DNA from 3 places in the Pseudoalteromonas sp. ABV4_021 genome. Region 1 is predicted to be linked to each of the others. Evidence: predicted binding sites of a transcription regulator. Region 1 holds the regulator's gene; each other region holds the start of a gene.
What was found. The regulator MetJ, encoded in region 1, represses methionine synthesis genes. The targets are predictions, from matches to a motif close to TAGACGTCTAGACGTCTA.
Positions count from the first base shown of each region.

Region 2: ACXAFE_RS11120 (homoserine O-succinyltransferase) is a predicted target of MetJ. The motif match lies at 4,276-4,293, and genes of this name have one in related genera.
Region 3: metE (5-methyltetrahydropteroyltriglutamate--homocysteine S-methyltransferase) is a predicted target of MetJ. The motif match lies at 5,116-5,133, and genes of this name have one in related genera.

Region 1 covers NZ_JBSWVB010000001.1:2,675,956-2,687,117, reverse strand. Annotated here, with positions in the region: gene priA (primosomal protein N') at 1-2,021, opposite strand, end outside; gene rpmE (50S ribosomal protein L31) at 2,233-2,448, shown strand; gene ACXAFE_RS12455 (malic enzyme-like NAD(P)-binding protein) at 2,847-4,088, shown strand; gene metJ (met regulon transcriptional regulator MetJ) at 4,134-4,457, opposite strand; gene metB (cystathionine gamma-synthase) at 4,648-5,868, shown strand; gene metL (bifunctional aspartate kinase/homoserine dehydrogenase II) at 5,877-8,213, shown strand; gene ACXAFE_RS12435 (penicillin-binding protein 1A) at 8,313-10,769, opposite strand; gene ACXAFE_RS12430 (pilus assembly protein PilM) at 10,905-11,162, shown strand, end outside.
Region 2 covers NZ_JBSWVB010000001.1:2,388,202-2,399,363, reverse strand. Annotated here, with positions in the region: gene ACXAFE_RS11140 (TonB-dependent receptor) at 1-1,847, opposite strand, end outside; gene ACXAFE_RS11135 (PepSY-associated TM helix domain-containing protein) at 1,882-3,483, opposite strand; gene ACXAFE_RS11130 (hypothetical protein) at 3,486-3,740, opposite strand; gene ACXAFE_RS11125 (hypothetical protein) at 3,730-3,960, opposite strand; gene ACXAFE_RS11120 (homoserine O-succinyltransferase) at 4,372-5,319, shown strand; gene ACXAFE_RS11115 (homocysteine S-methyltransferase family protein) at 5,309-6,364, shown strand; gene metH (methionine synthase) at 6,373-8,988, shown strand; gene ACXAFE_RS11105 (ABC transporter substrate-binding protein) at 9,222-10,277, shown strand; gene ACXAFE_RS11100 (hypothetical protein) at 10,314-11,162, opposite strand, start outside.
Region 3 covers NZ_JBSWVB010000001.1:1,750,731-1,761,892, forward strand. Annotated here, with positions in the region: gene ACXAFE_RS08245 (collagenase) at 1-331, shown strand, start outside; gene ACXAFE_RS08250 (GGDEF domain-containing protein) at 419-2,791, shown strand; gene metE (5-methyltetrahydropteroyltriglutamate--homocysteine S-methyltransferase) at 2,826-5,096, opposite strand; gene ACXAFE_RS08260 (LysR family transcriptional regulator) at 5,401-6,285, shown strand; gene ACXAFE_RS08265 (AI-2E family transporter) at 6,321-7,370, opposite strand; gene ACXAFE_RS08270 (TIGR01777 family oxidoreductase) at 7,460-8,356, shown strand; gene ACXAFE_RS08275 (ABC transporter permease) at 8,368-10,863, opposite strand; gene ACXAFE_RS08280 (ABC transporter ATP-binding protein) at 10,853-11,162, opposite strand, start outside.

The DNA.
Region 1 (11,162 bases):
ATGCGCTCAAGTGCTGCAGGAACAGGTCCGAGCAATTGTATACCAGAAGGCAGTTGTTCTGGAATAAGGTCGTATAAAAAATTATTGATGTCGTTTAGCTTGTGCGATTCGCAACGAATGATTGCAAGACTCGTGTAGGGTGGTAGCAAGGTTTCTTCACGTTCACGCAACGCATAACGGGAGAAGTCTTGGTAGCCATTATTGATTAAGTCTTGTAATAGAGGGTGTTCTGGAAAATGCGTTTGGAGCAATACTGTGCCGGCTTCACCGCTACGCCCTGCGCGACCTGAAACTTGGGTAATTAATTGGGCTAGGTGCTCTGTAGCGCGAAAATCGTAAGAGTAGAGTCCGCTATCTACATCCATAATGACGACTAACGATACCTCACTAAAATGATGTCCTTTAGCAAGCATTTGCGTGCCAATTAAAATGCGCGGTTCGCCTTTGTTTATGTCGTGCAGTGCGCTTTCTAAACTGCCTTTTTTACGCGTTGAATCGCGGTCAACTCGGGTGATTGGGGTGTCGGGAAAGCTTTCCGCTAAAAACTCAGCAACTTGTTCTGTGCCTTGTCCTGCGGGGATAATTTGCGTACTACCGCAACTTGGACATTGTGTGGGAACATGCTCTTGCGCGCCGCAATGATGGCAAATTAAATTGCGAATATGTTTATGATAGGTGGCATTGGCGCTACAGCGTTGGCATTGACTTAACCAGCCACACTCGTGGCAAATAAGACTGGGTGAAAAACCTCTACGATTTAAAAACACCATAACTTGCTTACCTTTAGTAAGCTCTTTTTTGATGTAATCAAGCGTTGCAAGTGCAAGACCAGACTGCTGATGCTGTCCTCGCATATCAAGTAGCACATACTGATTATCGCTTTGTGTTTGCGCTCGCTCTGTTAATGTAAGTAGTTGGTATTTTTTGTTGATGGCATTTTGCACGCTTTCTAGTGAGGGCGTTGCGCTGCCTAAAATGAGTGGAATAGCTAGTTTAGCAGCACGAAAGCAAGCTAAATCACGGGCGTGGTAGCGCAATGAATCTTGCTGTTTAAATGATAAGTCGTGCTCTTCATCAACAATAATCATCGCGAGTTTGGCGAATGGTAAAAACACACTTGAGCGGGTGCCAATTACAATGGCAGCGCTTTGAGTTTGTGCTGCACGCCAAGTTGATAGACGTTCATTATCCGTCATTGCTGAATGCCAAAGCATAATAGGTACATTAGGAAAACGCCTACGAAAGCGGTTAACGGTTTGTGGCGTTAAGCCGATTTCGGGTACCAGTACTAATGCTTGTTTACCTTGTTGCAATGGCTTTTCCAGAGCTTGCAGATAAACTTCTGTTTTACCGCTGCCAGTTACACCTTCAAGCAAATAACAGCTATAGCCTGTAGCTTGATTAATTGCTGCAAGTGCAATGGCTTGTTCACGCTTAAGTTTGGGTTTATCGCCGATTGCGAGAGGTTTTGATTGCCAATCACGATTGTATTCAACCGTTTTCTCAATAATTGCTTTTTCCAGCAGTGATTTAACGGTCGCACTACTGAATCCGAGTGCGCTTAACTCGGTAACTGGCGTACTGCCCGAATCAACTAAATGCTCGATTAGTTGGCGCTGTTTTTTACCATTCACTGATGCATTTTCATCGGCCAGTTTAATGATAGGCACCGCAGACTTATCAATTGCTTCGCCTTTATTTAACAGAGTTGGTAGTGCAACTTGGTAGCACTCACCAAGCGGGTTTTGATAATAATGACTCGCAAATTCGATAAAGCTAATCATATGGCGATCAATAATCGCGTTGTTATCAATTAAACGTGAGATAGGTTTTAATTTGTCGAGAAATTCACTATTTGATTTTAACGCAACAACAATGCCGACAAGTTGCTGACGACCAAACTGAACTGCAACACGACAACCCACGGCAATATTAGTTTGAAACTGAGGTTCAACGAGATAATCAAAGTTACGGTAAAGCGGCACATTTAAGGCTATTTCTGCAACAACAGGCGTAGTCATTCTACTTTTATTTTTAGAGCGTATTTGTGGAAATTAAATCATGGCATTGTGTTTGCGGCTAGTGTTAAACAAAATTTATCTGAAGATGGTTAAAGATCTTGCTATTGGCATGTTAGTTGGCTAGAATTCGCGCCCTATATATTTTTGTTTAACAACGTATGGTGCCAGACTTCGGGTTTGGAGAGCGATGCGGCCTAATTAGAGGTTTACTATGAAAGAAGGTATCCACCCTAAGTACGAAGCAATCAATGCTACTTGTTCTTGTGGTAACAAATTCGAAACGCGTTCAACTCTTTGTAAAGACATCCACTTAGATGTTTGTTCAGAGTGTCACCCGTTCTACACTGGTAAGCAAAAAGTGCTTGATACAGGTGGTCGTGTTGATCGCTTCAACAAGCGTTTTGGCGCGCTTTCAAGCAAAAAATAAGAGCTATTTTAGTTCTTTCAAAAAAGCACCTAAGGGTGCTTTTTTTGTGCCTAAAATTTAATATGAATTTTTGTCATGTGATATGGTTTTTCTATGTCTTTTTATTCTAAATAGATGGCTATATACTGGATTATAGATAGCTTCAATATTCATTATTTTTACTATCTGTTGGCAAAATAGTAGCTGTCGAGTGTAAAAAATAGATGGTTGTGAATCTGGTCGGATCTGAATTAACTTCAATCTGGTAATGATTTAGCAGAAAATATCCACAAGCCTATTGTTGTAAATTCAACTATGGTCTTAGGTTAAGATATAACCGCATTTAACTTCTATTTACTCTAAATGCCGTACTATTAAACCAGTATCTCTCACTTTTAACATCGTAGGATAAGGCACGCATGTCTGACATAAGAGAAAAAGCGCTACAATACCATTCTGAACCCGTTCCTGGAAAAATCAGCATCGAATTAACCAAACCAGCAGAGACAGTTAATGATCTTGCATTAGCGTATAGCCCTGGTGTTGCTGAACCGGTTCGTGAGATCGCAGCAGATCCGAACAATGCATACAAATATACTGCAAAGGGTAATATGGTCGCTGTTATCTCAAACGGTACTGCAATTTTAGGTTTAGGTAATTTAGGGCCGCTTGCATCAAAACCTGTTATGGAAGGTAAGGCGTTATTATTTAAGCGTTTTGCTGGTTTAGATTCAATTGATATTGAAGTTAAGCACCGTACTACCGAAGACTTTATTAATACTGTAGAAAATATTGCAGATACTTTTGGTGGTATTAACCTGGAAGATATTAAAGCGCCAGAGTGTTTTGAAATTGAAAAAGCGCTTATTGAACGTTGTAGTGTGCCAGTATTCCATGATGACCAACACGGTACCGCAATTGTAACCGCGGCAGGCATGTTGAATGCGCTAGAGATTCAAGGTAAAAAGCTAAAAGATGCATTAATTGTATGTTTAGGTGCAGGTGCAGCAGCAATTGCATGTATGGAGCTGTTAATTAAATGTGGTGCACAACGTGAGCACATTTATATGCTTGATAGAAAAGGGGTTATTCATACGCGCCGTGATGACCTAAATGAATACAAAATGTTGTTTGCGAATAATACAGATAAGCGCACCTTACAAGATGTTATTGAAGAAGCAGACGTATTTGTGGGAGTTTCTGGCCCTGACTTATTGGCTCCTGAAGATCTAAAATTAATGGCAGATAAGCCTGTGGTATTTGCGTGTTCTAACCCTGATCCTGAAATTAAGCCTGAAGTAGCCAATGCTGCGCGCAATGATTTAATTATGGCTACAGGTCGTTCAGATTACCCTAACCAAGTTAACAACGTATTATGCTTCCCATTTATTTTCCGTGGTGCGCTTGATGTGCGCGCAACAGCGATCAATGACGAAATGAAAATTGCGGCGGTAAATGCGATTCGCGAAATTGCTAAAGAGCCGGTACCGCAAGAGGTATTGTCTGCGTCTGGTGAATCAAATCTTGAATTTGGTAAAGATTATATTATTCCTAAACCTATGGACCCGCGTTTGCTTCCACGTGTAGCGCGTGCGGTTGCAGAAGCAGCAGTTGAGTCGGGTGTTGCACAAATCGAAATGCCAGAAAACTACATGCTTTAACTGGGTTAAAAGCAAAAAAAACCTCAGCAAATGCTGAGGTTTTTTTTATTCATCTTCAAGCTCTGGAACCGGTAAGCCGCGTTCAGCAAGAATTTCTTTTACCCTTTGTGGAATATGCTCAGGGTTATCTTTTCTTAGATCTTCATCGTCAGGCAATGGCTGACCTGTAAACGCATGCAAAAATGCTTCACACAGTAGTTCGCTATTAGTTGCATGACGTAAGTTATTTACTTGTCTACGAGTGCGCTCGTCTGTCAGTACTTTCAATACGTTAAGTGGGATAGATACGGTAATTTTTTTCACTTGTTCTGATTTTTTACCGTGTTCTGCATATGGGTGAATATATTCACCGTTCCATTCAGTTGCCATAAAGTGTACTAGCCTATATCTGTTACGATTTAATTTTGACGATAGCCTGCATATTAAGAGGCAAAATTTTATCGTTTTAAAATATATAGTCAAATATCATTTATTTGGCTATATAGACGTGTAAAAGTTTTGACTTCCACTGTTTAGTGGTTTAACCTTTTAGACGTCTAAACATCTAAGTGGCAGAGTTATGAAGCAGAACAAACAAACAACCCTTGCTGTTCGCAATGGCATTACCGCAGATAAACACCATGGTGCGGTTGTTCCACCATTATATTTATCGACGACTTATTCGTTCGCCGATTTTGATAAAAAGCGTGACTATGATTATGGCCGTAGTGGCAATCCTAATCGCGATATTTTGGCTGATACGCTTGCTAAGCTAGAAGGTGGTGAAAAGGGGATTGTAACTGCAACAGGTATGGCTGCTGTTCACTTGTGCACACAAATTTTAACGCCAGAAGATACCATTTTAATTCCTCATGATTGCTATGGTGGCAGTTACCGTTTATTCACAAGCCTTGAAAAACGCGGTTTATTAAAGGTAGCGGTTGTCGACTTTACACAAGCGTCTTGCTATGAGCAGATTAAAGCCATTAAACCTAAGCTAGTGTGGATTGAAACGCCAAGTAACCCAGTTTTACGTTTAACTGATATTGCCAAAGTCGTGGAAGTTTCTCACTCGGTAGGGGCGTTAGTGGGAGCTGACAACACGTTTTTATCTCCAGCATTACAAAACCCAATTTCATTTGGCGTAGATATTGTGATCCACTCAACTACAAAATACATCAATGGCCACTCAGATGTTGTTGGTGGCGTGGTTATCACACGCACTGTTGAGTTAGGCGAAGAGCTCGCTTGGTGGGCAAATAATATTGGCATTACAGGTACGCCATTTGATGCGTATTTAACGCTGCGTGGTATTCGTACTTTAAATGTGCGCATTAAACAGCACCAAGAAAACGCATTTGCCATCGCACGTTACTTAGAGACCTGTGAGCATGTAGAGAAAGTTTATTACCCAGGCCTTGAAAGTCATCCACAACATGACTTAGCAAAAGCACAGCAAAAAGGTTTTGGTGGCATGGTGAGCTTTAGTATTAAAGGCACAATTGAAGATACGGCTAAATTTTTAACGAGTGTAGAGCAGTTCAGCCTCGCTGAATCACTTGGTGGCGTAGAGAGCTTAATTTGTCACCCGGCTACTATGACACACGCCGGCATGGCGCCTGAAGCGCGAATTAAAGCGGGCGTGAACGATACGTTAATTCGTATCTCTGTTGGTATTGAAGATGTTGAAGATTTAATCGCAGATCTCGAACAAGCATTTGCAAAAACAATTAACAAAGATGTCGCTGCTGGTGGAGAAAAAAGCACTCAATGCTGCGCTGCACGACCTGCATTGTGGTGATTATTTAAATGACAAAACAAGTATATAAATTTGGTGGGTCAAGCCTAAGCAGTGCTAAGCGCTACCATGCAGTTGCCAATATTTGTCAGCAACTAGCGTATGGCGATGCCATTGTTGTATCTGCTGCAGGTAAAACGACCGACACGCTTGTGCGCTTGTGGTCGTGTTATCACAATCAAGATCATAAAGGTGTTGGTGAGGTAATTGCGTTACTAAAAGATCACCAATGCGCACTAATTTCTGAATTACTGGGTGATAAAAGTGAAGTGTATGCTCACTTTATTGACGATATTAACGCAATCTCTCAACGTGCTGGCTGTGCTGAGTTAGAGCAGGCGTGGTTGCTTGCTCACGGTGAGCTGTGGTCTGCCCGTTTACTTGCGCATTATTTAAATAAGCAAGGGGTTGCTGCGACTCACTTTGATAGCCGAGAGCTATTTGTTGTTGCACAAAATAACCTTAAGCATCAAGAAAATACTGCACGCTGTCAGGCATTAAAGAGCGACCAACTTAATGTAGTGACAGGGTTTATCGCAAGTGATGAAGTGGGTAACACGGTGACGCTAGGCCGTAATGGTAGCGATTACAGTGCGACTTTGCTTGGTAAATATATCAATGCCAGCAGTGTTACAATTTGGACTGATACTCAAGGCGTTTACAGTACTGACCCACGTAAAGTAGAAAAGGCGGTTAAATACAATAAAATTAGCCAGCAGCAAGCGCAGCAACTCGCGCGATTAGGTAACCCTGTATTGCACGCTAAAACGCTGACACCATTAAAAGACAGCGATATTAAGTTAGTCGTTCGCAGTAGCTACGATAGCCATAGTGATGGCACGCAAGTGGTTGCTAACGAACAAGCGAAAGCAAAACGTTTTCTAACGACACTAGCCAGTGTTGATGTATTTCAACTTACTCATAACAATAAAGATAGCATTCGAGAGTTAAGCATTATTCTGCAGCATCCGCTTCAGCCGCTTGAGGTAGAGGGAAATACGTTACTGCTTGTACCAAGTCAGTTTGGCGAGCAAGTTGCGTCATATTATTTACAAGATGCGGTGCTTATTGAATCGAATGTTTCTGGTGTGGCAATCGTGAGCGAGGCCGGCAGTGAATCGCAGTTACTTGAAAGTGCAAAAGCATTATTAGAGAAGCAAAGCATGACATTACGTGATGCGTGGAGTCAAAATGGCTTTGCTATTTTACTTGGCGACCAGTTGCTTGAAAGCGATACGCTGTCATTATTACATGAAGAATTGATCACCGCTAAACAAGAATTAGCTGTGATTGTGGCGGGTGTTGGAAATGTTGGTGAAGTCTTTTTGTCACAGCTCAATGACCAGTTAGCGCGTCTAAATACCTTGTTACCAGTTAAGTTAGTAGGCTTATTGCGCTCAAGTACGAGTTTGTTAAATGGTCAGGGTATAGAGCTAGCAACAGCCAGTGCAAACTTCAAAAATAATGCAAAAGCGTCGTCACCTGAGCAGATTATCGAGTTTATTAAAGAGCTTGATTATGGTCATAAAGTGGTAATTGATATCACGGCAAGTGAAGCGTTTAGTAAGTTATACCCTGAATTTGCGTTGCACGATTGTCATATTATTTCAGCAAATAAATATGCGGGCACCGCAGAGCTAAATTGGTATGAAAATTTACGCCGCTTGCAGACAGAGAAAAATTTATTGTGGCGTTACAACACAAGTGTAGGCGCCGGTTTACCAATTAATTTTGCTTTAAAAGACCTGCAAAACTCAGGCGATAAAATCACTAAAATTAGTGGTGTGTTCTCGGGCACATTGTCTTGGTTAGGGGCAAATTATTCGCTCGATAAAAAGTTCTCAGATTTAGTTGAGCAAGCGCGAGAGCTGGGCTTTACTGAGCCTGATCCGCGTGAAGATCTTTCTGGCCGTGACGTACAAAGAAAATTACTTATTTTGGCGAGAGAGCTTGGTTTATCACTTGAACTAGACGACATTGAGTTATCGGCGTGGATGCCAAATGAGCTTGCCGAAGGGTCTTGGCAAGATGCATTAGCAAAACGTGAGTTACTTGATACATTTGTGGAAGAGCTCGCTCTCGATGCACAAAGAGAAGGTAAAACACTTAGGTATGTAGCTGAACTTGATACCACAACCTCACCTATTACGGCAAAAGTGGGGTTAAAAGCTGTTGCTCCGTCAGCTGCGGTAGCGACATTAACTCCGGGCGATAACATTTTTGTTATTAATAGTGTTTGGTATGCTGTCAACGCATTGATTATTCAAGGACCTGGAGCAGGACGCGAAGTTACCGCTGCGGGAGTGCATTCTGATTTATATTGGCTTTGCCATAAGCTATCAGAGTAATTAACCTTAACTCAGGGTAATTAATATTAAAAAGCCGCTAACACTGTTAGCGGCTTTTTTAATTTATATAAACTGATATATATAAATGAATTGATACCGTTAAAATAGCTCTTCAGTTGTTTTTCCTGAATCAGTCGTTGTTGTATAAGGGTCAAATAAATTCTGCACTTCTTGCTGAGTATACTGCGTTGGTGCTGTGCCCTTAATAAAATACTCAAATCGTGACGAGTTATCAGTTTTTTTAGTTAGTAACCCTGATTTACGGTCGATTCTTACAGAGACGAGCCCTTCAGGTTGTTCAATAGGTGCGCTAGGCATACCTCTTAGTGCTTCACGCATATAATCAAGCCATGCAGGCTGCGCCGTTCGTGCACCTGATTCACCGCCAGCAAATTGATTGCGACTTAAATTATTGTTGTAACTTACTCTACCTAAACGTTTGCCGGCATCATCAAAGCCGACCCATACAGTGGTAATTACTTGGCTGTTAAATCCTGAGAACCAAGTGTCTACAATATCGTTTGTAGTACCGGTTTTACCTGATAAGTCGTTACGTTTTAAATCTTTTGCACGCCAACCAGTGCCAAGCCAGCCTGGTTCTCCATAGATTGCAGTGTTCATCGCGTCGGCAATTAAAAAGGCATTTTGTTCGCTAATTACGCGAGGCGCGTAATGAAAGCTATCACGCACTTCTTCTGCGCTACACTGATTGCAAACTACTAACGGTTGAGATTTATATACGATGTTGCCTTCGGAATCTTCAATACGGTCAATAAAATATGGCTCAATTAAATGTCCGCCATTGGCAAACGTTGCCATACCACGCGCCACTTCTAAAGGTGTTAACGAAGCAGCACCGAGTGAAAGTGCCTCATGTGGTTTAATGTCTTCAGGTGAAAAGCCAAATTTCAATAAGTGGTCTACCGTATTGCGTGCACCAATGCCTCTAAGCAAGCGAACAGCAACAACGTTCTTTGATTGTGCTAAAGCACGGCGAACACGGATTGGCCCATCATAATTAGCAGGGCTGTTTTCTGGGCGCCATGCGATGCGTTGCGCAGAGTTCCAACTGTTTATTGGTGCATCGTTAATTATTGAGCCTAGCGAGTAGCCATGCTCAATTGCAGCGGAATAAAGGAATGGCTTAATGTTTGAACCCACTTGACGTTTTGCTTGGGTTGCGCGGTTGTATTGCGATAACTCGAAGCTATAACCACCAACAAGTGACTCAATTGCACCGGTTTGAGGGTTAAGAGACACTATTGCACTGCTCACGTCGGGCATTTGAGATAGTTTATATTGACCATCTTCATTTTGCTGCAGCCAAACGAACGCCCCTGGATAGAGTATATCTGAAGTTGTTTCAGGCGGCTTTCCTTGGCGTGAATGTGAAATGTATGGACGAGCCCACTTTAATCCGTCCCATGGAATTATGATTGAATTGCCGTTTTTAAGTACTGCATAAGCATTTTGCTCATCAATTTGCTCTACAACAGCTGCTTTTAAATATCCGATTTCATTTACTGATTCGAGATAAGAGAGGATTTCATTGCGTTGCCAAGCAGCGTCAGTTTCGGAGTTCCATAAATAAATGTTAACTCCTCTAAAACCATGGCGATGGTCATAGTTATGAATATTATCCATTAAAGCTTTTTGCGCTGCCGCTTGGTTTTTAGCTGTGATAGTTGCGTAGACTTTATAACCGTTGTTATAAGCACCGTCTAATCCGAAGCGCGCAACCATGTCTGCTCGAATCATTTCTGAAATATAAGGTGAAGAAAACTCGATTTCTGCACCATGTTTTTTCGCTGTTATTGGCGCTTTACTTGCTTCGTCAAATTGTGCTTGTGAAATGTATCCTTCAACTAACATACGAGAAAGAACAACGTTGCGGCGATGTTTTGCTCGAGTTGGATTACTTATAGGGTTTAATGATGAAGGGGCTTTTGGTAAACCAGCAATCATCGCAAGCTGTGGCAAATTAAGTTGATCTAAATCTTTGCCGTAGTAAACCTGCGCCGCTGCGCCAACACCAAATGCACGATGACCAAGCTCTATTTTATTAAGATAAAGTGCCAATATTTCATCTTTTGTCATTAGGCTTTCAATATGCAACGCAATAAAAATTTCTTTTATTTTTCGCATGTATGCTTTTTCGCGCGTTAGAAAGAAGTTACGCGCCGTTTGCATGGTAATGGTACTGGCACCTTGTTTCTTTTCACCTGTTGTTATTAGTACGATTGCAGAGCGGACAATGCCGATTGGGTCGATGCCGGGGTGATCGTAGAAACGGTTATCTTCAGTCGCGAGTATGGCGTTTAAAAAATCTTGCGGAATCTGATCTATCGTAACCGGAATACGTTTTTTTTCACCAAATTGGTTGATTAATTGGCCATCTTTGGTGAATACTTGCATAGGTGTTTGAAGTTGCACGTCTTTTAAAACGGCAACGCTGGGTAGTTCGGGCTTTACGTAAAAGTAAAGGATAACTACTGCAAAAGTACCAAGAATGGTACATATGATAATAAAACGTAAAAAGTTTTTTATAAAAGCCACAGAAAATTCCCGAGAATGGACTCCCAATTACAAGATAACACTGGTAGTATATCCTGATTAATTTTTGAATAAAATTTTTTCGCTAGATTTTATAAAGTTATTATAATTATAAAAAAAAGGATTAGCGTTAGGTTTATGATAGGTCAACTGTTTAAAAAACCACAGCCTCTGATGGTTGGTATTGATATTGGCTCTCACTCGGTTAAAGCCGTGCTATTAAGCCAAAAAGACACTCATTATCGACTTGAAGCGTTTGCTGTCGAGCCAATGCCTAAAGGGGCGATGGCTGAAAGGACGATCCAAGATATTGAAGCTGTTGGTCGTGTAATCAATAAAATTCGTAAAAAACTCCCCAAAAACATCTCAGAAGCGGCAACTGCAGTATCTGGTCAG
Region 2 (11,162 bases), 290 kb from region 1:
GTCGACTTACCAGCATTTGTGGTTTCTCTGTCGTATTGATTGCCCGACAGCTGCACGCTAACCTGTTGATCTTGCCAATCTAGATAGAACACATTGGCATTCGTCACTAAAGTGCCGTCTAGCCAAGTTGAGCGCAGTGAAAGCTCGTAGTTATCGGTAAATTCAGGGTCGTAGGTAAAGAGTGTGGCTCGTGCTGAGTTGGTGCCGACACCACCAGAGCGGTAACCTTGTTGGTAGGTAAAGCTGGTGGTGATGTTATCGGTTAGGTGGTAACTTGCGCCTAACTTCGGCAGCACTTCGTTAAATGTTTTTGACGTTAAAGGCTCATTTTGTGACGCTTGACTTGCCATATTAAGCAGCTTCGCATTAATACCAGCTACAAGTTGGGCAAACATCGGGTTTGCCGCATAATCGCTTGGGTTTGGTAGCAAGTGTGCATTGCCAATGCCATAGGCTTGCTCAGTCGCATTGGCTTGTTTTTCTTGGTCCCAGCGAATGCCAGCAAACACATCAAATTGGTCATTTATACTGTAAGTAAAATCAACAAAAACAGCAGTGTTGGTAATTTCACGATATAAATTTGAATAGGTATCTAGCAGTACAGGGTCAACAGGTGCGTAAAGCGCTAATACCTGATCGGCAACCGCCTGTGGTAAACCTAACCCGCCATTTTCTGGTGCAGCTACCAGCAACGTTGGCACGCCAAGTTGACTAAAGCTGGCACTACGATTACCAATCGCTTTATCTTTTACTTCTAAATTTGAATAATACGTGCCAATAATCCCTTTTAAATTATCGTATTCAAACGTCAGTTTTAGCTCTTGGGTTAAGGTCTCGTCAGAACGTTTATCGTGCAGTTGTGCAATCGGTAATGGCGATGCATCACCATCCCATTCGTAACCATACTGCATATCTGAATAAGTTGTGATTGCTGTTGCCGACCAAATATCGTTAATGTAGTAATCTAGATTTAATACCACTAAGTCTGAATCGGTAAATTCCCATGTTGGGTCATTAAAGTTTACTTTTCGGTAATCGTTAGCGTAACTTGGGTGCGCGTCTGTCCATACAACGCCCATTTCTGTTTCAGACTTGCTGTAACTTAAAATCGCTGAAAAATCTTCAATCGGTTCAAATAGTAGTTTAAAGCGATACAGGTTTGAGTTTGAAAAGTCAGAGTTTTCGTTGTTGCGCGCAATATTTTCAATAACGCCGTCATAGTCTCTATCTTCGGCGGTAAAGCGAAACGCTAATACATCATCAATTAAGCTACCACCAGCGGCGATCGCTAATTCTTGTTGCCCATTTTCACCTAATATCACGCGCCCTTTAGCGCTGTATTCATATGCTGGGTCGTAGGTATTCACAACAATTGCACCAGCAAGGGCGTTGCGACCTTGTAGTGTCGATTGCGGGCCGCGTAATACTTCCACTTGGCTTACATCCCAAGTAGAAAAACCGCCTTGTTGAATCTCTCGCATTGGTAATGGCGCACCGTCAACATAAACGCTGGTTAAAAAGCTGTTACCACCACCAGATACATTAAAAGAGTCGATACCACGAATTGTAAAGCCACCTACGCCAACTTCGCCAGTCACATTAGGCACAACAGATAGAGCATCGTAAAGGTTATTTAGCTTTTGCTCTTCCAGTACTTTGTTGGTGATTACGGCTACACTGGCAGGTGTTTCTTGCAAAGTGCGGTCAATTTTTTGGCCAGTAACAATAATCTTTTCAATATCATTGTCGTCTTCAGCCATAGTTAATGGTGAAACAATCAAGCTGGTCGCTAGTGCATATTTTACTGCAGCCGTTACAGCATTGGTTCTACGTTTAACAGTAAACATATCGTCCTTTTTAGTATGTAGTTGTGTGAATAATTTATTGAGTAGTTAATTCAGTAACACTTGGTTGTGTTTGAGTGCTTTTAAACGCGGCTTTTTTCACTACTTGTTTTGCTGCAAAAAAGCAAATACCACTGAGCAGCAATAAGATGCTTTGCGTAATCACAACATCAAATTTGTGTTCTGCTAGTTGTTGCGCCGTTGCGCTAGGCAGTAAAACCCAATCTAGTATGACAGCAAGGGCAAATATTGCGCCGCTCAGTTGCAATGAATATTGATTGAATTTCGCGTTATGTTTGATTAATTGAGCAAGAACTAACATCAGCAAAAATGACGCAAATACGCTGTTTTCGATAATCTCAGCACGCGTTGTTATCTCAATTGGTATTATTCGTGCAGCACTAAAGCCCACAGCAATGGCAAAGATAAAGCCAATAAAGCCACCGCTTGTCATTCGCGTGACAAAATTAAGAGAGCGCTGACTTTGATTACGCTGTTTTGCACGTTTTTCTAGCCACATTAAATTGCCGGTTAAAATTACATAACAGGTTGCTAAGCCGAGCAAAAAGAAAGCTAACCGTAAACCGTAGCCAGCAAAATCGCCAAAGTGCAAACGGGCAATTACACCTAAACCACTGCGCACGGCATTATCGTAGTTGTCTTTAGTAAGATAGATTTGTTGTTGATTACTTAGTTGGTAATGTACTGCGGTTTCAGTGGCAAATCTGTCTTGCTTTTGCCCTGTAAAAATCGCGACGGCGCTTTCATCGCCAAAGTGCTCAATCATAATGCGGTCAATGATTGCGTTATCCATGTCTTTTTCTGCCATTGCACGCAATCTGTCGATGCCGTTCATCGTCATTTTGTTGTCGATGATATCAATATGGGGTTCGTTAAATCCTGCTGCCGCGAGTAGCTTTTGTTGGTCGCCTTGGTACAACACAAGGGCATAAGAAATTTGGTAGACAATCACTAAATTAAAAACTAATCCGGTGAAGGCATACATCACATGAAACGGCAGTCCCATGGTGCCAATAATATTATGCGCGTCTAACCACTTGTCTTTATTGCCATCTTTACGGTATTGAAAGAAGTTTTTGAAAAGCTTGCGCCAATGAATAAGTAACCCGCTAAGCACCGCAACAAAAAAGAACAGGGTAATGATCCCAACAAAATATAAGCCAATGCGGCCAAGGCCTAAATTGTAATGAAGTTGGTAAACGAAGTTACCGAAATCCATGGTATCGGCATTACCAATAATTTCGCCGCTCTGTGCATCAAGCATAATATGCACATCGCTATGATCTTCTCCTGTTTTTGGGTCGGTACCTTCAATGTTTTTTGCAAAGTAAGCTTCTATATACGGTGAATGTTCGGTTGGCGGTAATAAATAAAACCTGTGGTCGACATATACATCATATTGCTTATTAATGGTCGCAATTGCGTTATCGTAACTTACGTTTTGAGAGTTTGTGGAGACCGTTTGATTTGCATGTATTGGTAGTTTTTCCCATGCCACAATATTTTCGCGAAATAAGCTAATTGAACCGGCAAAAAATACAATGAATAACACGATAGATATAACAAGACCTATCCATGCATGTGCATTAGTTAATGATTTCAGAGTTTTATTATTCATTATTATTGACTCATCAAAAGAATAACGTTGAGTAAGCAAGAGGGGATAAGAACAAAGCTAATGTTTTTGGCGGCTTTGCGTGCTTTTTCAAATGCGTAACTCCACACCAGTACGCCCGCCCAAATAGGGAATGCCAACACCAAGCCTGAAATAAGCCTAACGTCTTCCGCTAATGGCAAAATCAAATTTAAATTGAGCACGATTGAGATTGATAACAAAAGACCAAAAAAGAAGCCAATTAACGTTTTAGGCCACATAGCTCACCCCCGCTAAAACGAATAGTGATACCACAACGGGTGCATTGAAACGCCAAATGTTTTTTGTATAAGTGCTTAAAATTGTGTGGCTTACCAGCGCAAGCATTAATGCGACAAAGGCCGCCAGTAGCGAAGATGCAAGCGCAAAAGACAGCGAGAAAATGGCAACACCAATAAAATAGCCAATAACTAATAAAAAATTGGCAATAGATTTATTCATTGGTTTACTGAGCAGTAGTTGTTTTTCACTGCCTAAATAACAGGCTAGGCATCCAAGCCAGATTGGGATAATTGCTAAAAAGCTCATTATAATGTAAATGATATTGATTTTTATTCGATCCTAATGCTGTTTTTTATTTGTCGCAACACTTGTTATTCGAAAAATGTAAAAAATTATTAAAATCAAAAGCATTAGTTAAAAGTTGATTTAAACGATGGGAGCGTAATGGTGACTTTTACAAAGCACTTATTATGAAATGAGAGGTGGATTTGTCGGTAGGAGTACGGTTGGCGTATTTTTCACTTTAATCTTAAATGGACATCTAAACATCTGGAGCTTGATATTTCCGGCTATCCGTTCATAATTAGCGTCAGGTTAAACCCAATTTACCATAGTAATAAGGATACAATGATGCCAATCACAGTGCGCGATCAATTGCCCGCCATTAATACATTAAGGCAAGAAAATGTGTTTGTAATGCCACAAAGCCGTGCGCAAACACAAGAGATCCGCCCAATGCGATTAGCCATTTTAAACCTGATGCCAAACAAGGTTGAGACTGAAGTGCAGTTTATTCGTTTGCTGGCTAATTCGCCGCTTCAGGTAAATGTGGAGTTGCTGCGTTTAGATACTCACCGTAGCAAAAATACCTCTGAGCAACACCTTGATATGTTCTATAAGTATTTCTCAGAAGTTAAAAACGAAAACTACGATGCCATGATTGTGACTGGTGCGCCATTGGCACACCTAGAATATAGTGATGTGGCTTATTGGCAAGAGCTGAAAGAGATTTTCGACTGGGCTGAGCAACATGTTACTTCTACCTTGTTTTCGTGCTGGGCTGCTCATGCAGGGCTATTTCATCACTATGGATTGAAGCGCAAACTTAAAGCGAAAAAGCTTTGCGGTGTGTTTAAACATCAACGTTACTTTGAACATGCAGCGTTAACACGCGGTTTTGACGATGAATTCTTAGTGCCACATTCGCGCTATGGCCATATTAATGAAGCTGATATTGCAAACCACAGCCAGCTTGAGGTGGTTGCAGGTTCGCCAGAGGTCGGTGCGTTTTTAATTAAGAATAAATCCGGTTCGCAGGTGTATTTAACTGGTCACCCAGAATACGATGCAGATACTTTGAACAAAGAGTACCTACGCGACCTAGAAAAAGCAGAAAATGCACCTAAGCCAAATAATTATTTTCCTAATGATGATGCCAGCGCCAAACCAAGTAAAACTTGGCAGAGCCACGCCTTTTTATTATTTTCAAATTGGTTAAACTACTACGTTTATCAAACCACGCCATACGATATTAATTTAGTCAGCCAAGACGTAAGGACTAACAACTATGCCGAATAAATCACAGCAGTTAACCACTGCATTAAAAGCGCGTATTCATATTCTTGATGGTGCAATGGGCACCATGATCCAGAAATACAAACTGGAAGAAGAAGATTACCGCGGTGACCGCTTTGCAAATTGGCATGTGTTAGTTAAGGGCAATAATGACTTACTCAGTTTAACCCAGCCACAGATCATTGAACAAATTCATCGTGAATACCTTGCGGCAGGCGCTGATATTATTGAAACCAATACCTTTAACGCGACCACCATTTCAATGGAAGACTATGAAATGGCCAGCTTAAGCCGTGAAATCAATCTTGAATCGGCAAAACTGGCGCGTAAAGTGTGTGATGAATTTGAAGCACAAGACCCAACAAAACCGCGTTATGTTGCAGGTGTGCTTGGTCCAACATCAAAAACCTGTTCTATTTCGCCAGATGTAAACGATCCTGGTTTTAGAAACATTACCTTTGATGCTCTTGTTGAAGCCTATATTGAATCAACACTGGCATTGATTGAAGGTGGCGCGGATTTAATTCTGATTGAGACTATTTTCGATACGCTTAATTCAAAAGCAGCGGCTTTTGCAGTAGAAGAAGCGTTTGAGCGCGCAGGTGTTACCTTGCCTGTAATGATTTCAGGCACCATTACTGATGCTTCAGGCCGAACTTTATCAGGCCAAACAACTGAGGCATTCTACAATTCTATTCGTCATATTAAACCTATTTCAATTGGCCTTAATTGTGCCCTTGGGCCAGATTTATTGCGCCAATATGTAGAAGAGTTATCGCGTGTGTGTGAAACCTTTGTGTCGGTTCACCCTAACGCAGGCTTACCGAACGAATTTGGTGAATACGATTTAGAAGCTGATGAAATGGCAAAAGAGATTATTGATTGGGCAGAGTCAGGCTTTATTAATATTGTCGGTGGCTGTTGTGGCACCACGCCTGAGCATATTAATGCGATGTATCAAGGCACAAAAAATGTAGCACCGCGCCAATTACCTGAAATTGAAGTGCGCATGCGTTTAGCTGGCCTTGAAGCCTGTAATTTAAACTAGGAGCAAACATGACAAGCAGTACAGCAGTATTTACCAATGTTGGTGAACGTACCAATGTTACGGGTTCAGCCCGTTTCAAACGTTTAATCCTAGAAGAAGATTACGAAACCGCACTGGAAGTTGCCCGTGAGCAAGTAGAGAACGGCGCGCAAATTATTGATATCAACATGGATGAAGCCATGTTGGACTCAAAAGCGGCAATGGTACGCTTTTTAAATCTAATTGCGTCAGAGCCAGATATCTCTCGTGTACCAATTATGGTCGACTCATCGAAGTGGGAGGTAATTGAAGCAGGCTTGAAGTGCATTCAAGGTAAAGCAATTGTTAACTCAATTTCACTTAAAGAAGGTGAAGAGCCATTTATTAAGCAAGCTAAAATCATTAAGCGTTTTGGTGCAGCTGCGGTTGTTATGGCGTTTGATGAAACAGGGCAAGCCGAAACGGCCGACCGTAAGTTTGAAATCTGTCAGCGTTCGTACCGTATTCTAGTCGACCAATTAGGTTTTCCACCAGAAGATATTATTTTTGACCCGAATATTTTTGCGGTAGCCACGGGTATTGAAGAACACGACAACTATGCTGTTGAGTTTATTGAAGGCACACGCCGCATTAAACAAAACTTACCGCACTGTAAAGTGTCGGGCGGTGTATCAAACGTATCTTTCTCATTCCGTGGTAATAACCCGGTGCGTGAAGCCATTCACTCGGTATTTTTATATCACGCCATTAAAGCGGGAATGGACATGGGTATCGTAAATGCGGGTCAGCTTGCAGTTTATGATGATATTCCAAAAGAGCTGCGCGATGCAGTTGAAGACGTAGTATTAAATACCGACCCTGAAGCGGGTGAGCGCTTAGTTGAACTTGCACCTAAATACTCAGGGCAAGGCGTTGAAGCGAAAAAAGAAGATTTAGAATGGCGCAGCTGGCCTGTTGCAAAACGTTTAGAGCATGCCCTTGTTAAAGGTATTACGGAATTTATTGACGAAGATACCGAAGAAGCTCGCCAACAAGCTGATAAACCAATTCAAGTAATTGAAGGTCCATTAATGGATGGTATGAACGTCGTCGGTGACCTGTTTGGTGCTGGTAAAATGTTCTTACCACAGGTTGTTAAATCGGCGCGGGTGATGAAGCGCGCAGTTGCCTACCTTGACCCATATATTGAAGCGGAAAAAGAAGAAGGCGCTACCAACGGTAAAATCCTAATGGCTACCGTGAAAGGTGATGTACACGACATTGGTAAAAACATTGTGGGTGTTGTGTTGCAATGTAATAACTACGAAGTGATCGACCTTGGGGTAATGGTACCTGCGGAAACTATATTGCGCACTGCCATTGAAGAGAAAGTCGATATTATTGGTCTTTCTGGCCTGATTACGCCATCGCTTGATGAAATGGTGCATGTGGCAAAAGAAATGACGCGCCAAGGGTTTGATATTCCTTTATTAATTGGTGGTGCAACCACATCAAAAGCGCATACTGCGGTTAAAATTGAACCGGAATATGACAAAGGCGTGGTGTATGTTAATAACGCTTCGCGTGCAGTTGGTGTGGCGTCAAGCTTGTTAAGTAAAACACAAAAGCCCGAGTTTTTAGCAAAAACGACTGCTGAGTATGAAAAAGTGCGTGAGCAACAAGCGCGTAAACGCCCACGCTCAAAACCAGTTACACTTGCCGCAGCTCGTGCTAATAGCGCACCAATTGATTTTGTAAATTACACGCCGCCTGTGCCAAAGCAGATTGGTGTAACAGAGTTTAAAGATGTTTCGATTGAGACTCTGCGTGAATATATCGATTGGACGCCATTTTTTATGACCTGGTCGCTTGCTGGTAAATACCCGCGCATTTTAGAAGATGAAATTGTGGGGGAAGAGGCAAAGCAACTATTTAAAGATGCTAACGAGATGCTCGATGATTTAGCGTCGTCAAACAAGCTGCAGCCGTTAGGCGTGATGGGTATCTTCCCTGCTAACCGTGTGGAAGATGATATTGAAATATACACCGATGAATCGCGCACTGAAGTGCTTGTGACAAGTTGTCAACTACGTCAGCAAACCGAGAAAAAAGACTTCCCGAACTATTGTTTAGCTGATTATATCGCGCCAAAAGGCACACCGGACTACTTTGGTGCATTTGCGGTAACTGGCGGGTTAGAAGAAGACGATTTAGCGGATGTATTCGAGCAGCAGCAAGATGACTATAACAAGATTATGGTAAAAGCTGTGGCCGACCGCTTAGCGGAAGCATTCGCTGAATACCTGCATGAGCGCGTGCGTAAAGAAATCTGGGGTTTTGCCGCCGATGAAAATTTATCTAACGATGAGCTTATTCGCGAAAATTACCAAGGTATTCGTCCGGCTCCAGGTTATCCAGCTTGTCCAGAGCATACTGAAAAGCAAAAAATTTGGCAGTTACTCGATGTTGAAAATCGCATCGGTATGAAGTTGACGAGCTCTTATGCGATGTGGCCGGGCGCTGCGGTTTCGGGTTGGTATTTTTCTCACCCAGAGTCTAAGTATTTCGCCGTTGCACAAATTCAGCAAGATCAGCTAGAAGATTATGCCAAGCGTCAAGCAATGAATTTACAAGAAGCCGAACGTTGGCTGGGACCTAACTTGTAAAAGCCAAAGGGAGATTTATATCTCCCTTTTCTTTGGCTAATAATTTACAGCATTTAGTGACATTTATCCGTTGCCTGTACGTTCTGCATCTAGCGACGTGCCAGCAGTATCAACTAACAATTAATTGGCATTAGTTTTTCGCGTTTAAATTCGCTTTTGTAGTGTTCTTTGATAATACTTGAATAATGATCGAATCTGTTTTTGGTGTGATGATAAGACTTTTTAAGTACTTGATGTTCTGCATCATTTTATTTGGTAACTCGGTGCGTGCTGAGTTAAATATTTTATTTGTAAACCCGTCTATCCCCAATGAGCCTTTTTGGCAAAGTGTTGAAGAAATAGCGCAATCAGCAGCGCTGCAACTTGGCACAAAAATGCAGGTGATTTATGGCGGTGGTAATCGTATTGTTCAATTAGAAGCGCTAAAACAATATTTAGCGAAAAACCCCAAACCAGATTACGCAGTGATTTTAAATTACCCCGGCGGTTCCACTGCGAGCATGTCATTGCTGGAGTCGCAGCAGATTAAGTTTGTTACATTAGAGCAAACAATTTTTGGTGAAGAACGCAAAAAAATAGGGTTAGCAGGGCAAAAATATAAGCACTGGCTTGGTGAAATCTACTTTGATAATCACACCGCAGGAGGTCAACTTGCAAAAGCGTTGCAACAATTAAAACAGGCACAATTACCCAAGCAAGAAACGCATGTGGTGGCTATTAATGGTCACTATGGCAGTGAATCGCAGGCGCGGTTTAATGGTATGCGAGAGTATTTCGAGGGCAATGAAGGGGTTGTATATCAAGCGGTGCATGCTGGTTGGTCTGAGCAGGTTGCGTTTAATCAAAGCAAGGCGCTATTAGCGCGCTTTCCTAAAGTAAATATTATATGGGCCGCGTCTGATTTGATGGCACTTGGTGCCAGTAAAGCAGCGGTAGAATCGGGCCGTATTCCCAATAAAGATATTTTTATTGGTGGCTTTGATTGGTTACCTCGCGCAATTCAAGCCGTTGAAAAACAGTCAATAAGTGCGTCAATTGGTGGTCATAAAGTTATGGGGGCATGGGCAGTTATTAGCTTATTGCTTTACGATAATGGACACGATATTTTTTCCCAGCAAAAAAATAAAAAGCTAACCTTTAACCTTGATGTGATCACTAAGCAAAATGTTGCACATTTTAAATCCCATAAAGTTAAAATTAATTGGGCCGAATACGACTTTAAAGCACTTAAAGAAAAAGTGGCATTGAGCCACTCTATTGCAGGACTTAGCCCATTAAACCCTAACTAGCTAGAACTTGAAGTTAAGGGAGTGCGGAGCCCTAAATTAACTTGCTAACTGCTTTTCAGCCAGGTTCAGTTCCATTGTTGCTTTTAATAAACGGTAAAGATTGATTGATGCATCAATTTCTTCTTTACGGTTGGTTAAGCTTTCAATGTTTAAACCTAGTGGCACATCTAAATGGGCACAGCTTTGTAAAATAAGGTTTAAGTTTTCACGGCAAATACGCACTGATTCATTAAGTGATTGCTCAGAGTCTAAAATGCGCCACTTAGTGGCTTCTGGCACTGAAATACCAAGCCATTGCATAAACTCTAACGTTTTTTCACTGCCGCATGGCGTAAAGGTTAAGATAATGCGGTTAGGTGTTAAACCTTGCTGCTTGCAACTACGGGCATAGCTAGTAATTAAGTCGATTGTCGCTTGTGCATCATAAACGGCTTGCGAGATAAAATACTCACAGCCTTGCGCTGTTTTTTCTAATAAACGTTCATGTTCATTACGTTTTGATGCGTGACGTTCCGCGATGGTAACACCACCTAAGAAAAACTTATTTTGATGCTCACTTAATGCGTTATACGCGTTTGGTAAGCTTAATTTAATCTCACCTTCAGACGATGGACTACCCACTAAAACAAGGTTGTTAAGTGCATATTTTTCTTTGGTTTCTGTTAGCCAGTCATTAAATTCTTCGACACCACGCTGCGCGACGCTTTTATAAGTGATTACATCTAATTCAGATAAATCACTTAACAATAAGCTGTATTCGCGCGGGTCTACGGTATGCTTAAACGGAAAAGGGCGTGGTACGCTGGTGCGGCTACTTTCATCTTGAATGTCGTAAATGACTAACCCGTCATACTCTATTTCATGCAAACGACCCAGTAATTTATT
Region 3 (11,162 bases), 930 kb from region 1:
TGACACTACCTACCAAGATGGTTCTAAACGTGTTTATCAATGGTCGTATCTAGCGCATCGTTATTTATCAGAAAATGCCTTAAATGATTATCGTCAGTTAGCGCACTTTTTACGTACTGACTACTTTGATGGCTACAGTGAACTACTTGACAGTTTAGTGGTGAAACACAGCGATAAGTTTGCACACTATTTAGCAAGCTATAAACAAAGTAATCCACACCAAGAAGCGACGCAAAAAGAAAAGCCAAATAGACTATATCGTTATTTATATCGCGATTATTTAATGCCTAAAACGCTTAAAATTAACGCCGAGCATAATCATATTTTATAAAGGCAAAACAAACTTTTATTGAGCAAAAGTGCTTGCTGAGTTACATTTGTGTTAATTTCTAATAACACACGGCTAGCAAGCGCTTTTATGCAGTATTCATCGGGCGACAATGTAGACGCAATTACCACCAGAGCTAATCAGTTAAGTATTATTAACGAGTTTGCTTCGTCGCTCATTCGTATTGTTGATCTAGACGAGCTCTACGACTACGTGACGCATCAAGTAGTTAAACGCCTCGGTTTTGATGAGTGCTCAATTTTTATCGCCGATTTAGAAAAGCAAATACTCAACCAAGTTTCATCCATTCATAAACACAATGATATTGAAAACGAACAGCTCGCAATTTCGATTTCAGAAGGTATTTGCGGCCATGTGTTTGAAACCGGCTGCGCCGAAATTATTAGCGACGTATCACAAGACAAGCGTTACTTAGATATTAGCGGCAACGTGCTTTCGGAAATATGTGTACCACTAGTTTACGACGGCCAAGTACTTGGCGTAATCGATTGCGAACACCCTGAGAAAGACTACTACACTGCCGATCATTTAAGTATTTTAACAACCGTTGCGTCCATGCTTAGCGCTAAAATTGATCAATGTAAAACGGTTGCCAATCTTACCGATACTATTAATCAGCTTAACTACGCACAGCTGCTTGAAAAAGGCATGTTGCAAATTGCCAACTTAAGTTCAGATTCGCAGACCATGGACAGTTTTTATACTGGCCTGCACGACATTGTTAAAACCTTACTGCCTGCCGAAAATTTGTTTATTGGTTATTACAATAAACAAACCCGTGGCTTAGAAATTCCTTACATTATTGAGCATGGCGTAGAGCGTATTACGTTAAAACGCTTTAGCAATGCACAAATACAAAAAACCGCATCGGTTTATGCCATCAATAAACAACAAGCCGTGCTGATCAATGGCGATGAATACCAACGCCATATTGATAACGGTGACTTTGATTTAATTGGTGCACAACCTAATTCTTGGCTTGGTGTACCGTTTGAATTAAACGACGAGCTATCAGGCATTATTGTGGTGCAAAGTTACAACCACAGCGTTAGCTACACCGAGCATGATAAAGACTTATTAACTTATATTAGCCAACAAATTCGCCTTGTAATTAATCGCGTTTTCGCCGAGCAAGCATTGCAACACAAAGTAATGCATGACGAACTCACGGGCATTGCCAACCGTGCATTGTTAATTGACCATTTAACCCTTGCTATTAACGCACTTGGCCGCAGTAATAACCCTAAAATTCATGCCCTGCTCTATTTAGACTTTGATCGTTTTAAAATGATTAACGATACTTTAGGCCATCAAGTCGGGGATAAATTTTTAGTTAAGATCTGCAACATTATTGGTCAATGTATTCGCGAAACCGATACCTTTGCACGCTTAGGTGGCGACGAGTTTGCTATTTTACTGTGTGATATTTTTGGCGCTGAAGACGTTACACCTGTAATTGAGCGCATAAAGCTCGCGCTGAAAGATCCTATTTTAATTGATGACCATTTACTGCAAGCATCAACCAGCATTGGTGTTGCCTTTGCCAACAAAGACACCGACGAAGCCTATAAAATTTTGCAGCGAGCAGATGCCGCAATGTACCAAGCAAAATCACTTGGCCGTGGCAAAGTACAGTTTTTTAACGACACTATGCGACAAAAACTAAAAGGCGCAGCACTGTTAGAAAGCGATATTCAAAGTGGTATGAACAAACACGAGTTTGCGCTTTTCTATCAGCCTATTTTTACCATTCAAACGGGTGAAATCATTGGTTTTGAAGCGTTAGTGCGTTGGCATCACCCCGAGCGTGGATTTATTTCACCTGCTGATTTTATTCCACTAGCAGAAGAAACCGGACAAATCCTCGCCCTTGATTTACATATTTTAGAACTTGCGGCAAAACAATTACGCCTTTGGCACGGCACATTACCTGAAGACTTTAAAGTGACCGTTAATGTATCGTCTAAGCATTTCTCAACGTTAGAGTTTGCTGATTTTATTCAGCGTCTTTACTTTGAATACAAATTGCCATTAGGTAGTTTATGCATTGAAATTACTGAATCGGGGCTAATTGAAAATCTTTCCCTTGCAACTGAAATTATTGAAAAGCTGAAAACCTGTGGCGTAAAACTGTGTTTAGATGACTTTGGTACCGGATATTCAGCACTCGGTTATTTGCATCAATTACCTATTCATATTTTAAAAATTGATAAAAGCTTTATTGATAACCTTAACTGCGGCGAAAACCACCCATTGGTTGATGCTATTTTAACGCTTGCCAGCGCCCTTGAATTTGACGTGGTAGCTGAAGGAATTGAAACACAAACCCAGCTTGATGTACTGAAACAAACTAAATGCCAATATGGTCAAGGCTTTTTGGTGGCAAAACCTATGCCTGCAAAACAAGCGTTTACCTTTTTAACCACAGGAAAACTGAGTTAAACCAAACTCAATTTTCCTGCATATCAAACGTGACTTATGCGAGCTCTTGTCTGAGCTCTTTTGCTGCGGTTACCATGTTTTTAAGTGCTGCTTGGGTTTCTTGCCAGCCACGAGTTTTTAAACCGCAATCAGGGTTTACCCAAAGGCGCTCCACCGGCACTTTTTTCGCAGCCTCTTTCATCAACTGTTTAATCCACGTTACCTCTGGAATATTCGGACTGTGAATATCGTAAACGCCAGGGCCAATTTCGTTGGGATAATCAAAATCTTCAAATGCGTTAAGTAATTCCATATTTGAACGCGACGTTTCAATGGTAATGACATCTGCATCCATATCGGCAATCGCCGCAATAATATCGTTAAATTCTGCATAACACATATGGGTGTGAATTTGCGTGCTGTCGCTTACGCCAGATGCCGATACACGAAACGCATACGCCGCCCAGTTTAAATAGTCTTGCCACTTTGATGCTTTTAACGGCAAGCCTTCACGAAATGCAGGTTCATCAATTTGAATAATGTTTATGCCCGCTTTTTCTAAATCAACCACTTCGTCGCGCAGTGCCAGCGCGATTTGATTGGCAATTGTTGGTTTATCAAGATCATCGCGGATAAACGACCAAAACAAAATCGTCACAGGGCCTGTTAACATGCCTTTCATCTGTTTATTAGTGAGTGATTGTGCATATTCGGTCCAGTTAACCGTCATTGGGTGTTTACGGCTAATATCGCCCCAAATAATCGGTGGCTTAACACAGCGCGAGCCATACGATTGCACCCAGCCAAATTGGGTAAAGGCAAAGCCTTCGAGCAGCTCGCCAAAATACTCCACCATATCATTACGCTCTGCTTCGCCGTGAACTAACACATCAAGGTCCACAGCTTCTTGCTGTGCAACGGCATAAGAAATTTCATTTTGCATTTGAGCCGTGTAATCGGCTTCGCTAATATTACCGACTTTAAAATCGCGACGCGCTTCACGGATAGCCGTTGTTTGCGGGAAAGAGCCAATAGTAGTCGTTGGTAAAATAGGTAAACCAAGCGCTTGCTTTTGAACCAACTGACGTTTAGCAAAAGGGCTCGTACGCTCACCATCTTGCTTGGTTAGGCTATCAACGCGTAACTTCACTGCGGCATCGTTTACACGAGGCGATTTCGCACGCGCTTTCACTGGTGCTGAATAGTCAATAATTGAAGTTACATCCCCCGATAGCAAGGCCTGCTTCAATAACGATAATTCGTGGCCTTTTTGTTTTGCAAAGGCAAGCCAGGATTTAATTTCACTATCAAGCGTTGTTTCTAAGGCTAAATCAACAGGCGTATGCAACAACGAACACGAAGGTGCTAACCAAGCATGCTCACGTGATGAAACGATCGGTTGTATTTGGTTGTAAACCGTTTCAAGATCCGTTTTCCAAATATTACGGCCGTTTATAACACCTAAAGACAATACTTTATCTTTAGCTATGCGCTCGTTAATCTTCTCTATATCTTGCGCTTCGGCAACCAAATCAAAATGCACGCCGTCGACTGGGTACGCTGTAATATCATCAAGGTAGTTTTCTACTGAACCAAAATACGTTGCCAGCAGCAGCTTTACACCTTGTCCATGCAATTTATTAAAACTTGTTGTAAGCGCTAAACGGTATTCCGTCGTAAGTTCTAACGCTAAAATAGGTTCATCTATTTGCACCCATTCAACACCTAAGTCAGCTAATTTACCTAAGACCTGTTGATACGCTGTCAGTAGACGTGGCAACAGGGCTAACTTATCAAATTCGCCGACAGTTTTTGCCAAATGCAAATAAGTTACCGGACCAACCAATACAGGTTTCACCTGATAACCAAGCGCTTGCGCTTCTTTTACCTGATCAAATAGCTCGGTAAAGCTAATTTCAAATGATTGATTCTCAGTCAGTTCAGGTACGATGTAGTGATAGTTGGTATTAAACCACTTGGTCATTTCACTGGCTGCACAAGCACAGCCTGATGGCGCCTTACCACGACCAATTCGAAATAAAGTATCTAGATCAATTTGCCCAATGCTACTTTGATGGCGTTTTGGTACAACACCAAACAACAAAGAGGTACTAAGTACATGGTCGTACCATGCAAAATCCCCTACCGGCAACAACTCAACACCTTGGCTTTGCTGTAATTGCCAATTGTCTTTGCGAATTGCCTGTCCTTGCTCTTGCAATTCTGTGAGTGAACTCTCATTTCGCCAATAGGCCTCAACCGCCTTTTTAAGTTCGCGCTTTTTCCCGATACGTGGAAAACCTAAGTTGTGAATTGTAATTGCCATCTTGATATCCTTTTTATTTAAGACGTTTAGATGGCTAAATATTAGTGGTAAATTTAATTCAACAAAATCGCAAGTTTTTCCAATTTAACTTGAAATAAATTAATACAAAAAACAAAATCAAAATTTTACATAGAAACCAAACACAAATTGACAGCGCTATCATAACCTATACATATATATAAAATAGAAATTTATTATTAAAATGACGACGATATGTACAAATCAACATTGAAACATGAAAAATAAACAGCTAGTATCAAATCTCTCTCACGGTCGTTCAAGTTTAATATGAGTATTCCTAAAGATGATTGATGTAAAACACCTTAAAACCATCGCAACCCTTAAAGAGACAGGGTCTTTGGTTAATACCGCACGAGAGCTTTTTCTAACCCAATCTGCTTTATCTCACCAAATCAAAGATTTAGAAAACAAACTCGATTGTCAGTTGTTTGAGCGTAAAACACACCCCGTACGCTTTACCCCACAAGGTATGTTGTTGTTAGAGCTTGCAAATGATGTACTGCCAAAAGTGGAAGCAACCAAGTGCAGATTAAAAGAAAGCTTAAACCAACCTATCTCGCAATTGCGTTTAAGCGTTGAATGCCATGCGTGTTTTCATTGGTTATTGCCAACAATTAAAGAATTTAACAACTTTTGGCCGGATATTAAGGTAGATTACGAGCGAGGCTTTAGCTACGACGCCATTCCGGAGCTACTAAACGATGAGTTGGATTTAGTACTTACATCTGATATTCGTGAAACAGAACGCCTTGAGTTCGCACATTTATTTGATTTTAAGTTAAAGCTAATTGTCAGCCCAGATCATCCGCTAGCTAAAAAAGCGTATGTAACCGCGCTTGATTTAAAAGACGAAACGATTATTTCGTATCCTATTCCACGCGAAAGACAAGATATCTTTAAGCACTTTATTCAAAATGCGCGTTTCGATGGCACCTTAAAAACTGTCGATCAAGGCTTGCTTATTTTTCAGCTTGTAAGCGCCGGTATGGGTGTTGCAGCTTTACCAGATTGGTTAGTAACCCCTTATGAAAGCCAAGGATTAATTAAGTCAATTCCATTAGGTGCGCTTGGTTTATCGCGCCCGATGTATTTAGCGATGAAAAAAACCATGAGCGACAACCCGGTTTATCGCCACTTTTTAAATACCTGCAAACAAAAAAAGGGTTAGCCACGTGCTAACCCTTTTATCTATTTAACTACAAATTAGCTTTCTAGTTCTTCATTAATTTGCTCTTCGCCACTTAATAACATTGCAAGCCAGCGCCCTTCCTCACTGTTTTCAAGGGCAATTTTCACAACCATGGTAAGCGGTACGGAAAGTAACATGCCTACAGTGCCAAGTAACCAGCCCCAAAACAATAATGATAAAAACACGACAAGTGGTGATAAGCCTAAGCCTTTACCCATAAAGCGTGGCTCAATCATATTGCCCATTACGGTGTTAATTGCCATGTAACCAATGCCAATTAAACCTGCAACGCCAGGTCCTTGCAGTACAACAGCCAGTAATACCGCCGGAATTGCCGCAATGATCGAACCGATATTAGGAATATAATTTAAGAAAAACGCCAGCACGCCCCACAAAATAAAGTAGTCGATGCCAAATGCCCAAAGCATTACCGTAACCAAAACACCGGTCGCTAAACTAACCAGTGTTTTGATAGCGAGATACGAATTAACCGAGTCTAAAAATAGGTCGATTTGTTTTTGCTTCATATCGGGATCATCAAGGGCTAAATGCACTTTTTTACCGATATAAGGCGCTTCAACGAGCATAAATACAACGGTTAGAATAATTAAAAACAAGTCAGCCATTACGCCACCAACGCCCGCGAGCGTATTAGCAGCAAGGTCGATAAGTTTACCGGGGTCTAAAAACGACATAATGCGATCTTTATCGATCAAAATATTATACTCAGCCAACATGGTTAATAAGCCTGAGAACTCGGTTTGTAATTGCTCTTTATACACGGGAACATTTTGTGAAAAGCCATTAACCGATTGACCAACAAGCCCTGCCAGACTGACCACAATTAACATTATCAGTAAAATAACCAGTGTAATTGCTGCGCCTTTGGGTACACGATAACGCCCCATTAAATTAATCAGCGGACTACAAATAATGGCAATAAATACGGAGAGTAAAAACGGAACGACAATTGCGCTTGCTAATTTCAAGCCGGCTAAAACAACGATTAAAGCCGCAAAAATCAATAAACTTTTACTGGCACCAGTAAAATTAGGCTGAACCATAGCTATCCTTAGTTCGTATTATCACTTTGTTCTAATTAGCGCTATGCTACATTATAAGCGTGGCAAATAGGAAGCTATTTGATTTATCTATGAATATTTTAATCACTGGGGCCACAGGCCTAATTGGGGCACACTTGTGTAAGCACTTAGCAAACCATCATAAGTTAATGGTGCTAACCCGCAAAAAAGAGAAAGCGTTTACCATTTTGGGGCACCATGTAAATGCGTTTGAAACCCTCGAGGATATTGACTTTAACCAGCTTGATATTGTGATTAACCTTGCCGGCGAACCAATAGCCGATAAGCGCTGGAGCAAAGCGCAAAAACAAAAAATTGAATCTAGCCGCTGGCACATTACTGAGCAAATCACCGACAAAATTAACGCAGCAGATAACCCACCACATACTTTTATATCGGGCAGTGCTATTGGCTATTATGGCAGGCAAACTGAGCCGGTTGATGAACAGCATAACCAACCCTTTGATGAATACAGTCATTACCTTTGCAAACAGTGGGAAACGCTTGCCAAAAAAGCGCAATCGGATAAAACCCGCGTGTGTATTTTGCGCACCGGTGTGGTGCTTGCAAAACACGGTGGTGCACTGAAAAAGATGGTGCCGCCATTTCAGTTTTGCTTAGGCGGCCCTATTGCTGATGGTAAACAGCAAATGTCGTGGATCCACATTAACGACATGGTAAACATTATTTTGTTTTTAATCGAAAACGAATCGCTAAACGGCGTGTTTAACGCAACGGCGCCTAATCCAGTTTCGAATAATCAATTCTCCGAAAGTTTGAGTGAAACGTTAGAAAAGCCTAACTTTTTTAGAATGCCTGAATTTGTATTGCGATTAATGTTTGGTGAGATGGCTGATTTACTGATATTTGGTCAAGCGGTTAAACCAAAAGCGTTGCAAGACGCAGATTTTAAATTTCATTTCCCACATTTAAAACCTGCCCTTGAGAATATATTAGGTGGGCGATAACGCCCACTTTTTTATAGTGCCCTAACAAGTCCTTGGGTGTTTTTTCGCAGCGTTTTTGCCACTAAACTGTAACCAAGCACTGCTACGAATAATGCCCCAACTACAGGCCCGTAAAGCCACATTGTTGGATGCAAATTACCAACTTGCTCAAACATACGGTACTGCACAACAAGCAATGCAATATCGCTAAACAGTGCTGCGGCAATGCCGGCAAATAAACCAAGCAATACAAATTCGTAAAGCACTGCGTTTTTAATGAGCTTGGCTTTAGCACCAAGGGTTCGTAATATCACCACTTCTTGCATGCGGTCGTGCAAACTTGCCTGCACTTGCGACACCAATACTAACGCACCGCAAATCACCACAATTATCAGTACAAAACTAATTGCCGTTGCCACTTGGTCGATAGTTGAACGCACCTGTTTTATCATTGAATCTACATCAATAATGCTCACGCTAGGGTGATTACGCACGAGCTGCTGTAAGGCTCGTTTTGACTCTTGTGGCGTGCTAATGGCAGAAATATACGTTGCTGGAAACTGCGATAGCACTTTAGGGCTTAAAATAATAAAGAAGTTGGGCTGCATGGTAGACCAATTCACCTCGCGCAAACTGGTAATTTTGGCACTAAAACGCTGCGAGCCAATTAAAAACTCAAGCTCATCGCCAATTTTCACACCCAACCGTTCAGCCATAGATTGCTCCATGGAAAGCTCGTTGGCATCGGGATTTAACCACTCGCCTTCAACAATTTCATTGTGTTTTGGTAAAGTATCGCGCCATGTTAAATTAAGCTCACGACCGACACCCGAGCGCGCTTCTTCATCGCGTTTTTCATTTTCTTGCGCCGATACTGACCGTGCTACTTGCTCACCGTTAATGCTATTTACGCGACCACGCACCACCGCATAAAAATCGGTTTGCTGAATGTTGTTTTCGGCTAAGAAATTTGCGATATCACTGCGTTCATATTCGCTAATATTTACCAAAAAGCCATTTGGCGCGTTTTCAGGTAGTTGCGATTGCCAATCGGCAATTAGATCGTTTTTCATCACTACTAAAAATAAAATGAGCTTGATTGCAAGTGCAAAGCTAATTACTTGCACCGCATTGGCGTTAGCGCGTTTTTGTAACGACGCAATTGCCAAAGACCAGCTATTACTTGGCTTTAATCCCAATTTACGTGAGGAGGTAAACAATAGTCGGCTTAAACCAAATAACATACCTGCTAAAAGCGCACACGACACAAACATAATGCCCGCAATCACAACACTGCGACTAAATAAGCACATCAAGCCAAACACGGTAAGTGTTGCAAGTAACAAATGCAGTTTTGATACTTTAAGGGAATCCCCTAAATTACGGCGCAACACCCGCATTGGTAGAATATCAAATAAGTCCATTAACGGTTTTAGCGAGAACATAACGGCGCAGACCAAACCGGTAAAGGTGGCGAGTCCAAGCGGCCAAAGTGATGCTGGCGGCAGGGCTTTACCCATTTTTTCACTCAGCACATCGATTGCGATAACTTGTAAAATAAAACCAAGCAACAAACCAATAATGACCGAAAACACTGTCACTAACAGTAAATGCACAATGTAGATATTACGAATCGTCGTGCGCGAACCGCCGAGTGTTTTCATCATTGCAACGGGGTCGTACTGACGCTCACAGTAGCGCCTTGCAGACACAGCAATTGCTACCGCCGCAAGCATAATGCCCAGCAAACCTGCCAGTAATAAAAAGCGCTCTGCTCGGTTTACAGAATCAGATACCGGACCTTGACGGTCTTTTACGCCATACCAACGTTGATTTTCAAGTAATTGCGGTTTGAGCCAAGCGTAATAATCATTAAGTTGCTGCTCGGTGCCGGCATATAAATAACGATAAGAAACGCGACTGCCCGGTTGGATCACTTGTGTTTTTTCAACATCAGCGATATTCATTAACACCCGACGCGAACTCGAAAAAATCGCAAATGGTGCATCTGGCTCTTCAGCAAGAATTTTTTCTGCAATGAAATTGGCTTCACCAATTTCAACCACGTCTCCAACTTCAATATTTAAGCTGTAAAAAACCGTATCAGACAACCATATATTGCCAGGCGCTGGATGTGCATCGGTAACATACTCAGCTCCTTCAAAGCTGTCTTTAAGTTTTAGTTGGCCTTTTAGTGGGTAGCCTTCGTCAGTTGCCTTAATGTACGCAATTTGCATTTCATCGTTGGCAAAAAGCATGCTATCAAAGCCATACCAAGTGGCCGTTTTCAGGCCGTCATCAATCGCTTTTGTAAGGAATTCTTGTGGCAATTTGTGGTTACTTTGCAAACCACGGTCAGCGGCAATAAATTCGCTGCTTTTTTGATTGATAGAAAGGCCGATGCGGTCGGTGATGGATGACAATGTCATTACCGTCATCACGGCAAGCGCAATCGCAAGTAATATAATATTGAGTTCGCCTCGTTTTAACTCTTGGCGAAATAATTTAAACGCTAATTTAGCCCACATCAGCCTGTACTCCGATACGGTCATCGATTAATTGGCCCGAGTCTATATGAAGTGTGCGTTGGCACTTTTCAGCAAGGTGTTCATCGTGCGTAACCAACACTAAAGTTGTGCCGGCGACTTTATTTAAGTCAAATAAAAGCTCTTCAATGATGCGACCATTTTTACTATCTAGGTTAGCCGATGGTTCATCTGCAAACAGCACTTTCGGTTCGCCAATGTAGGCGCGCGCGATCGCAACGCGCTGCTGCTCACCGCCCGATAGTTGTGACGGAAAATGATGTAAACGGTGTGAAAGCCCA